Regions from separate parts of the Plantibacter sp. MDV22-iso1 genome, predicted to be linked through region 2. Evidence: riboswitches for the same ligand, from Rfam matches in the RefSeq annotation. Region 2 holds a riboswitch; the other holds the start of a gene.
The links. Region 2 has a riboswitch for thiamine pyrophosphate ahead of thiM (hydroxyethylthiazole kinase). Riboswitches for the same ligand answer to the same signal wherever they lie in the genome.

Region 1: another riboswitch for thiamine pyrophosphate. It lies ahead of AC4PMY_RS00980 (ECF transporter S component); the one in region 2 lies ahead of thiM (hydroxyethylthiazole kinase).

Annotation. Positions count from the first base shown of each region.
Region 1 covers NZ_JBZVDY010000001.1:208,965-212,961, reverse strand. The annotation lists gene AC4PMY_RS00995 (acyltransferase family protein) at 1-882, opposite strand, end outside; gene dinB (DNA polymerase IV) at 965-2,263, shown strand; gene AC4PMY_RS00985 (hypothetical protein) at 2,273-2,602, shown strand; TPP riboswitch at 2,653-2,761, shown strand; gene AC4PMY_RS00980 (ECF transporter S component) at 2,837-3,427, shown strand; gene AC4PMY_RS00975 (ABC transporter ATP-binding protein) at 3,514-3,997, shown strand, end outside.
Region 2 covers NZ_JBZVDY010000002.1:469,081-473,077, reverse strand. The annotation lists gene AC4PMY_RS12885 (CDP-alcohol phosphatidyltransferase family protein) at 1-277, shown strand, start outside; gene AC4PMY_RS12880 (HAD family hydrolase) at 358-1,041, shown strand; gene AC4PMY_RS12875 (DUF1622 domain-containing protein) at 1,052-1,573, opposite strand; TPP riboswitch at 1,634-1,734, shown strand; gene thiM (hydroxyethylthiazole kinase) at 1,726-2,577, shown strand; gene thiE (thiamine phosphate synthase) at 2,574-3,284, shown strand; gene AC4PMY_RS12860 (bifunctional hydroxymethylpyrimidine kinase/phosphomethylpyrimidine kinase) at 3,281-3,997, shown strand, end outside.

The DNA.
Region 1 (3,997 bases), on a different contig from region 2:
TCGCGCGGCGCGGGTCCGCATGATCGCCGTGAGCAGCGGGTGCACCAGGGCGAGCAGGGCGAGCTGCCCGACGCCGAGGACGACGAGGGGGAGGGTCGGTGGGTTGAGGTTGCCGAGCATGCTGGTCGAGTACGGCAGCCAGGTCGTGATCGGCACGAGCGCACCGTAGGAGACGAGCACCACGGCCACGAGGACGAGGCGAGGGACGGTGCGGAGACGACCATCGGCCAGGAAGAACCCGAACTGCTGCAGCAGCGGCCAGACGAACACCAGGTTGACGAGACCGATGCCGAGGAGGCCGGTCGAGTACCGGACGACGTCGACGAGGATCACGCCGGCCAGCAGGGCCGCACAGGTCAGGACGGGGTTGCGGTCGTGCCAGGTGGCCAGGAAAGGCGCGACCGCCTGGCACAGCAGGTAGGCGGCCAGGAACCAGAGCGGGGAGCCGACGCCGGCGGCGACGGCCTCGATGATGGCGGGGTCGACAGCGAGCGCCCCGGCGAGCCACAGCCCTGCGGCGAGGAAGAGCAGGACCGGGATCGTCGGCAGGGCGAGTCGGAAGACCCGGGACCGGAGGAAGTCGCTGGTCCCGCCACCACGTCGGACGGTGCTGCGCCAGCCGGTGATCGTCGCGAAGCCGCCCACGATGAAGAACATCGGCATGATCTGGCCGAACCAGGTGCCCGTATCGAACCACGGCTGCTGCTCGAGCGCCCGGGAGATGCCGATCGCGCCGTCCGGCTCGACCGCCACGGCGACCATCAGGAGGTGGACGACGACCACCGTGACGACGCAGGCGACGCGCACGAGGTCGAGGGCGAGGTCCCGCCCGGAGAGGTCTGGGACCGCCGGGGCCGACCCGGTCCGCGTTCGCGTGCTCATCGCCGGACAGCCTAGCGTCGCCGGGCCCTCCCGCCTCGGCCCCTGTGGAGAGCGTGTCGGAGGCGACTGCGACAATGGAGGCATGAGTCGGCAGGATGGAGCGTCTCGTCGCGTCTCGGCGCACGATGCCGACGACAGCGGTACCCCCATCCTCCATGTCGACATGGACGCGTTCTTCGTCTCGGTCGAGCTCTTGGAACGGCCCGAGCTGCGCGGTCTGCCGATCATCGTCGGCAACAAGGAGGGGCGGTCGGTCGTCACCTCCGCCAGTTACGAGGCTCGCCGGTACGGCGTGCGCGCGGCGATGCCGGTGTCCCAGGCGATGCGGCTCTGTCCGAGCGCCGTCGTGCTGCCGCCCCACCACGGCCGGTACCGCGAGTACTCCGACCGGGTGATGGAGGTGTTCGAGTCGGTCACGCCGCTCGTCGAGCCCCTGAGCATCGACGAGGCCTTCCTCGACGTCTCCGGCGCGGTCCGGTTGCTCGGGAGCCCGCGGACGATCGCCGCGCTCGTGAAGCAACGGGTCCTCGACGCGACCGGCCTGCCGTGCTCGGTGGGCCTGGCGGCGACGAAGTACGTCGCGAAGCTCGCCTCCGGCCTGTCCAAGCCCGACGGTCTGCTGGTCGTGCCGGCCGACGAGACCCTGGCGTTCCTCCACCCGTTGCCGGTCGGTGCACTGTGGGGCGTCGGTGGTCGGACGGAGGAGCAGCTGACGAACCGTGGCATCCGGACCATCGGTCAGCTCGCCTCCACCCCGCTGTCGATGCTCCAACGCGCGGTCGGTGAGGCCTCCGGTCGCCGACTCCTCGAGCTCGCGAACGGGATCGATCCGCGCGGCATCGAGCTGGCACGACGTGAGAAGAGCGTCAGCCACGAGGTGACCTTCCCGACGGACGTCTCCGACCCGACCATCCTCAAGCGCGAGTTGCTGAACCTCGCCGGCCTCGTCGCGATCCGACTCCGGAAGGGCGGCTACGCCGGCCGGACGATCAGCATCCGCGTGCGCTATGCGGACTTCAGCGTCGTCACCCGGTCGCGCACCATCGGCGAAGCCACGAACGTGGGCCGGCGGGTGTACGACGAAGCGGCCTCGCTGTTCGACGACCTCGATCGTGGCGGACGCCTCGTGCGCCTCGTGGGGGTGAAGGTCGACCAGCTCGTCCCGGCCGATGAGGCCGGTGCCGGGCTCTGGGACCCGGACGAGGAGTGGCGTGAAGCCGAGCAGACGATCGACCGGGTCGCAAGCCGGTTCGGCGATCTCGCGATCGCCCCCGCCTCCCTCCTCGGGAAGCCGAGGCGTCGCGGACTCGGCAGTCGCGGGGACTCGCAGGGTGCTGCGAGCACGGATCAACCCCTTGGACCGGGAGATGCCGAGCGATAGCCTCGCCGTATGACGAATCTCGTGGAGAAGCTGGCAGAACAGGCGAAGGGGCTCGGCGTGACCGCGGCCTATGGGGAGCAGCAGGACATCGACGGGACGAAGCTCGTGCCCGTCGCGCTGACGTACTACGGCTTCGGCGGCGGCTCCGAGGGCGACGGCGACGACGCCCCGAGCGGCGGTGGCGGCGGTGGCGTCTCCATCCCCGTCGGTGCCTACATCAAGACCGACGAGGGTCTCCGTTTCGACCCGAACCTCATCTCGCTGATCGCCGTCGCGATCCCGTTCATCTGGGTGAGCGGCAAGGCGCTCGCCGGCCTCATCAAGGCCCTCAAGAAGTAGCCCCCTCCGTCCAACCCCTGTCGTGCGACCGCGCACGGCAGGGGTTAGACTCGTGCCACCACGGGAGTCCGGTGAACCGGGCTGAGAGGAAGGTATTCGCCTTCGACCGTCGAACCTGATCTGGATCATGCCAGCGCAGGGAGACCATTTCTCGCTATCCCGTGCTCTTTTCCGTCTACAGGAAGGGCACGTATCGTGTCAGCATCGACCAAGATCTCACCCTCTGAACGCGCTGTGTCGCGGACCTTGCGCTGGAGGGTCGTCGACATCGTCGTGGTCGCCGTACTCGGCGTCGCGACCGGCCTCATCTTCTGGGCGTGGAACACGATCGGATCACTCTGGTACGCGGGTGCCAGCGCCGTCACGCCCGGTTTCGGCGGGATCGCCGTCGGGATCTGGCTCCTCGGCGGGGTGCTCGGCGGACTCATCATCCGGAAGCCCGGCGCCGCCCTCCTCGTCGAGACCATCGGGGCGATCGTCTCCGCCCTCATCGGCAACGCATGGGGCATCACGACGGTGTACTCCGGGCTCGCTCAGGGCCTCGGTGCCGAGCTGGTGTTCGCGGCGTTCGCGTACAAGCGCTTCGGCCTCGTTCCGGCGATCCTCGCCGGTGCCGGTGCCGGGGCCGGCGCGTGGCTCCTCGAACTCGTCATGTCGGGCAACCTCGAGAAGGGTGTCGAGTTCAACGCGATCTACCTCGGTTCGCTGCTCGTCTCGGGCGCAATCCTCGCCGGTGTCGTCGGCTGGGCACTCGTCAGGGCACTCGCGTCGACCGGAGCGCTCAGTCGGTTCGCGTCGGGGCGGGACGCTCGGCGCGAGGTCTGATCGTGCCGGGAGCGGCTGCGACCGGTCCGGCGCGCGTCGTCGCGCGGGACTGGGGGTGGCGGCATGCCGGTCGGAAGGCCTGGGCGGTGAGCGACCTCGACCTCGTGATCGAACCGGGCGAGCGGGTCCTCCTGCTGGGGGCGTCCGGTGCCGGCAAGTCGACGCTGATCCACGCACTGGCCGGCGTGCTCGGCGGAGCGGACGAGGGGGAGTCCCACGGCTCGCTCCTCGTGGACGGCGTTCCGCCTGAACGAGCGAGGGGTCGCATCGGGCTCGTGCTGCAGGATCCCGACTCGCAGGTGATCCTGTCCAAGGTCGGCGACGACGTCGCCTTCGGCTGCGAGAACCTCGGCATCGAGCGCGAGGAGATCTGGCGCCGCGTCGACACCTCGCTGGAGGCCGTCGGACTGGACCTGCCGCTGGACCACTCGACCTCGGCGCTGTCCGGCGGTCAGAAACAGCGGCTGGCCCTCGCCGGCGTACTCGCCATGCAGCCCTCGCTCCTCCTGCTCGACGAACCGACCGCGAACCTCGACCCGGCCGGGGTGGCCGAGGTGCGGGACGCCGTCG
Region 2 (3,997 bases):
GTTCGTCGCCGTCGTCGCGTTCCGCGGGACGCCGGAGGTGCCGGTGAGCATCGCCGGCAAGATCCGGACGGTGTTCCTCTTCGTCGGCTTCTTCGCGCTGCTCACGGGCCTCGCGCTCGGCGGCGGGGATCCGGCGTCGGCGCTCCACCGGGTCTTCGGCGGGGTCGGCTTCGTGGCGATCCTGCTCGGACTCCTCGGCCACTTCGTCGCGGCGACCCAGTATGCGCGACGCATGGTCGTCACCTGGCAGCGACAGGGCGTCCGCGCGGCCCGCTGAGCGCCGCGCCGACCATCGTCGGAGGCCCCCAACGGATGGCACACGGCCACAGCGCAGGCGGCGTCGTTTAGGCTCGGAGCATGCCAGTCGACTATCCGGACCTCGTCATCTTCGACTGCGACGGCACGCTCGTCGACACGGAACGCATCTCCGTCCGGGTGAACCTGCAGCTCCTCAACGAGGTCGGCGGCGACTACACCGAGGCGGAGGTGCGGGAGCTCTTCGTCGGCGCCTCACTCGAGACGTACGCGACGCTGGTCGAGCAGCGCCTCGGGAAGCCGCTCGAGGCCGACTGGATCCAGCGCTGGAGCGACATGTTCCGCGGCATCTGCGAACGTGAGCTCGAGGCCGTCGACGGGGTCGTCGACGCCCTCGACGGTATCGCTGCGACCGGGGTGCCGCTGTGCGTCGCCTCGAACGGGATGCTGCACGACGTCGTCCGCAACCTCGGGCAGGTGGGCATCCACGACCGCTTCGACGGGCGCATCTTCAGCGCGACCGACGTCGCCGTCGGCAAGCCCGCACCCGACCTGTTCCTGCACGCCGCCGCCGACTTCGACACGGCCCCCGAACGGTGCGCGGTCGTCGAGGACAGCGTCGTCGGCGTCCTGGCTGCCCGTGCGGCCGGCATGACGGTCTACGCCTACGCCGGTGGCATGACGCCCGCCGAGCGGCTCATCGGCGACGGCACCCACGTCTTCGACGACATGCGCCTGCTGCCCGACCTCATCCGCGACACCTGGGCGACCTCCGCGGCACGCTAGCCGTGCCGCGCTAGCTGCGACTGCGGAGCTCCGGGAAGCCGTCCTCGTCGTCGGGGATCGGCTGCGCCGCGACCGCCGGTGCCGACGTCGCATCGGACGGTTCGAGATCCTGGGCTGAGGCGTCCTGCTGCTCGGCGCGACGTCGGGTGCGTTCGCCACCGCGCTTGACCGCGCGGTCGAACAACTGCGGGCCGGTCGTCGCCAGGCGCCTCCAGGGGAGGGTGCCCTCGATCTCGATCTGCAGGGAGAAGCTCAGCAGGGTGCGGATGACGACGATGATCGCGAGGACGAGCGCGTCGGTCAGCGACGGCGTCGACGTGACCGTCTTCACGAGGTCTGCGGCCACGAGGATCTCCAGCCCGAGCAGGATGACCGAGCCGATCGTCTCCCGCAGCATCCGGAAGGCCCGAGCGCCGTCGCGCGTGCTCCACCACAGACGGGCCGAGAGGGTGACGGCGATCACGAAGCCCACGACCATCGCCCCGACACCGGCGACCTCGAAGACGATGGTGACCAGCTCGAAGAAGTCCATCCCTCCATCATCCTCGCCCGCCCGCTGGACGGGAAGCCGGGCCGACCCGCTAGGGTGGTCGCGAGTGACACGGGGTGCCGATCCCACGACGATCGGCTGAGAACACACCCGTCGAACCTGATCTCGTTAGTCCGAGCGAAGGGATGTCGCGAATGAGCGTTCGCACACCGCAGCAGTCCGCCCACCCGTCCACCGACGACTCGTCCGGCGGCGAGTTCGCGAGCGCGTCCGGGGACCTCCTCGAGCGCCTGCGCGAGCGCACGCCGCTCGTCCAATCGATCACGAACGCTGTGGTGACGAACTTCACCGCGAACGTGCTGCTCGCCATCGGCGCCGCCCCGGCGATGACCGACATCCCCACCGAGGCCGGGCCGTTCGCCCGCATCGCCTCCGGGGTGCTCCTCAATCTCGGGACGCCGCAGGCGGAGCAGCGCGAGGCGATGGTCGAGGCCGCCTCCGCCGCGGACGACGCCGGCACACCGTGGGTGCTCGACCCCGTGGCCGTCGGCTTCCTACCGGTGCGCACGGCGCTCGCCGCCGACCTCCTCGACCTCCGGCCGACGATCGTCCGCGGCAACGCCAGCGAGATCATCGCCCTCGCCGGACTGGGCGCCGGCGGTCGCGGGGTCGACAGCACCGATTCGGTCGACAGCGCGATCGAGGCGGCCACCGCGATCGCCCGCACCTCGGGCGCCGTCGTCGCGATCTCCGGCCCGACGGACGTCATCACCGACGGTGAGCGCATCGTCCGCTGCTCGAACGGGCACGCCTGGCTCACCCTCGTGACGGGCGGTGGCTGTGCCCTCGGTGCCGTACTCGCCGCCTTCGCCTCACTCGATGACGACCGGTTGCTGACGACGGTCGCGGCGACCACCGCATACACGGTCGCCGCGCAGCTTGCGGCTGCGGAGAGCCGCGGCCCCGGCTCCTTCGCTCCCGCGTTCCTCGACCACCTCCACGTCCTCGAGGCCGACACCGTCCGCAGCCTGGCGGTGATCGCGTGAGCGCCTCGACCACCGCGGACCGGGTCCTCGCGGCCCGTTCGCACGCCGAGCTCGTGCGCCGCGGCATCGCCACCTACCTCGTCACGGACGCCTCGGCCAGCGGGGATCGCGGTGTCCTCGACGTCGTGCGCCGAGCCGTCGACGGCGGGGTGACCGCGGTCCAGCTGCGGGAGAAGACCGCGTCGGCGCGAGCGCTGTTCGACCTGACCGTGCGTGCGGCGGAGGTCGTCGCCGGTCGGGCGCTGCTCCTCGTCGACGACCGGGTGGACGTCTTCCTCGCGGCCCGTTCCGCCGGTGCCGTCGTCCACGGCGTCCATGTGGGTCAGAGCGATCTCCCGGTCGACGCCGTGCGTCGCATCGTGGGACAGACCGCCGTCGTGGGACTGACGGCGAACACTCCGGCGCACCTCGACGCGGTCGCAGCGCTGTCACCGGGGACGGTCGACTACCTGGGCGTCGGCGTCATCCGCCCGACGACGACGAAGCCGGACCACCCGGCGCCGCTTGGCGTGGAGGGGTTCGCCGCGATCGCCACCGCGACCCCGCTCCCGTGCGTCGCCATCGGTGGGGTGTCACTGGACGACACGGTCGAGCTCCACGCCGCCGGTGCCGCTGGTCTCGCCGTCGTCTCCGCCATCTGCGCCGCCGACGATCCGGCCGATGCCGCACGGGCGTTCCGCGCGGCGTGGACCGAGGTCTCGGCATGAGCGCCGTGGAACCGTCGACGACGGCGGTGTCCGTGACCTCGAACCGGGTGCACGGCAGACGTCTTGTCGTGGTCCGCGAGACACCCCGGGTGCTGAGCATCGCCGGGACCGACCCGACCGGTGGTGCCGGGATCCAGGCCGACCTCAAGAGCATCGCCGCGAACGGCGGATACGGCATGGCGGTCGTCACCGCGCTCGTCGCGCAGAACACCCGGGGCGTCCGGTCCGTGCACACTCCGCCCGTCGGGTTCCTCCGCGAGCAGTTGGACGCGGTCGCGGACGACGTGGTGATCGACGCGGTCAAGATCGGGATGCTGGGCGATGTCGCGATCATCGACACCGTGTCGACCTGGCTGCAGGAGACCGAGACCGGACCCGTCGTCCTCGACCCGGTGATGGTGGCGACGAGCGGCGACCGTCTCCTCCACCGCGACGCCGAAGCGGCCATGCGCGCGCTCCTGCCGCACGTCGACCTCGTGACCCCGAACCTGCCGGAGCTCGCCGTCCTCGCGGACGAACCGGTGGCGACGAGCTGGGCCGACGCACTCGCGCAGGCGGAGCGGGTCTCGGCGCGGGCGGGCGTGATCGTGCTCGTGAAGGGCGGGCACCTGACGGGGACGACCGCGTGCCCGGATGCGCTCGTCGACGCCACCGGTGGTCTGGGTGACGACCGATCACTCGTCGAGTTCGACGGTGCGCGGGTCGACACGGTG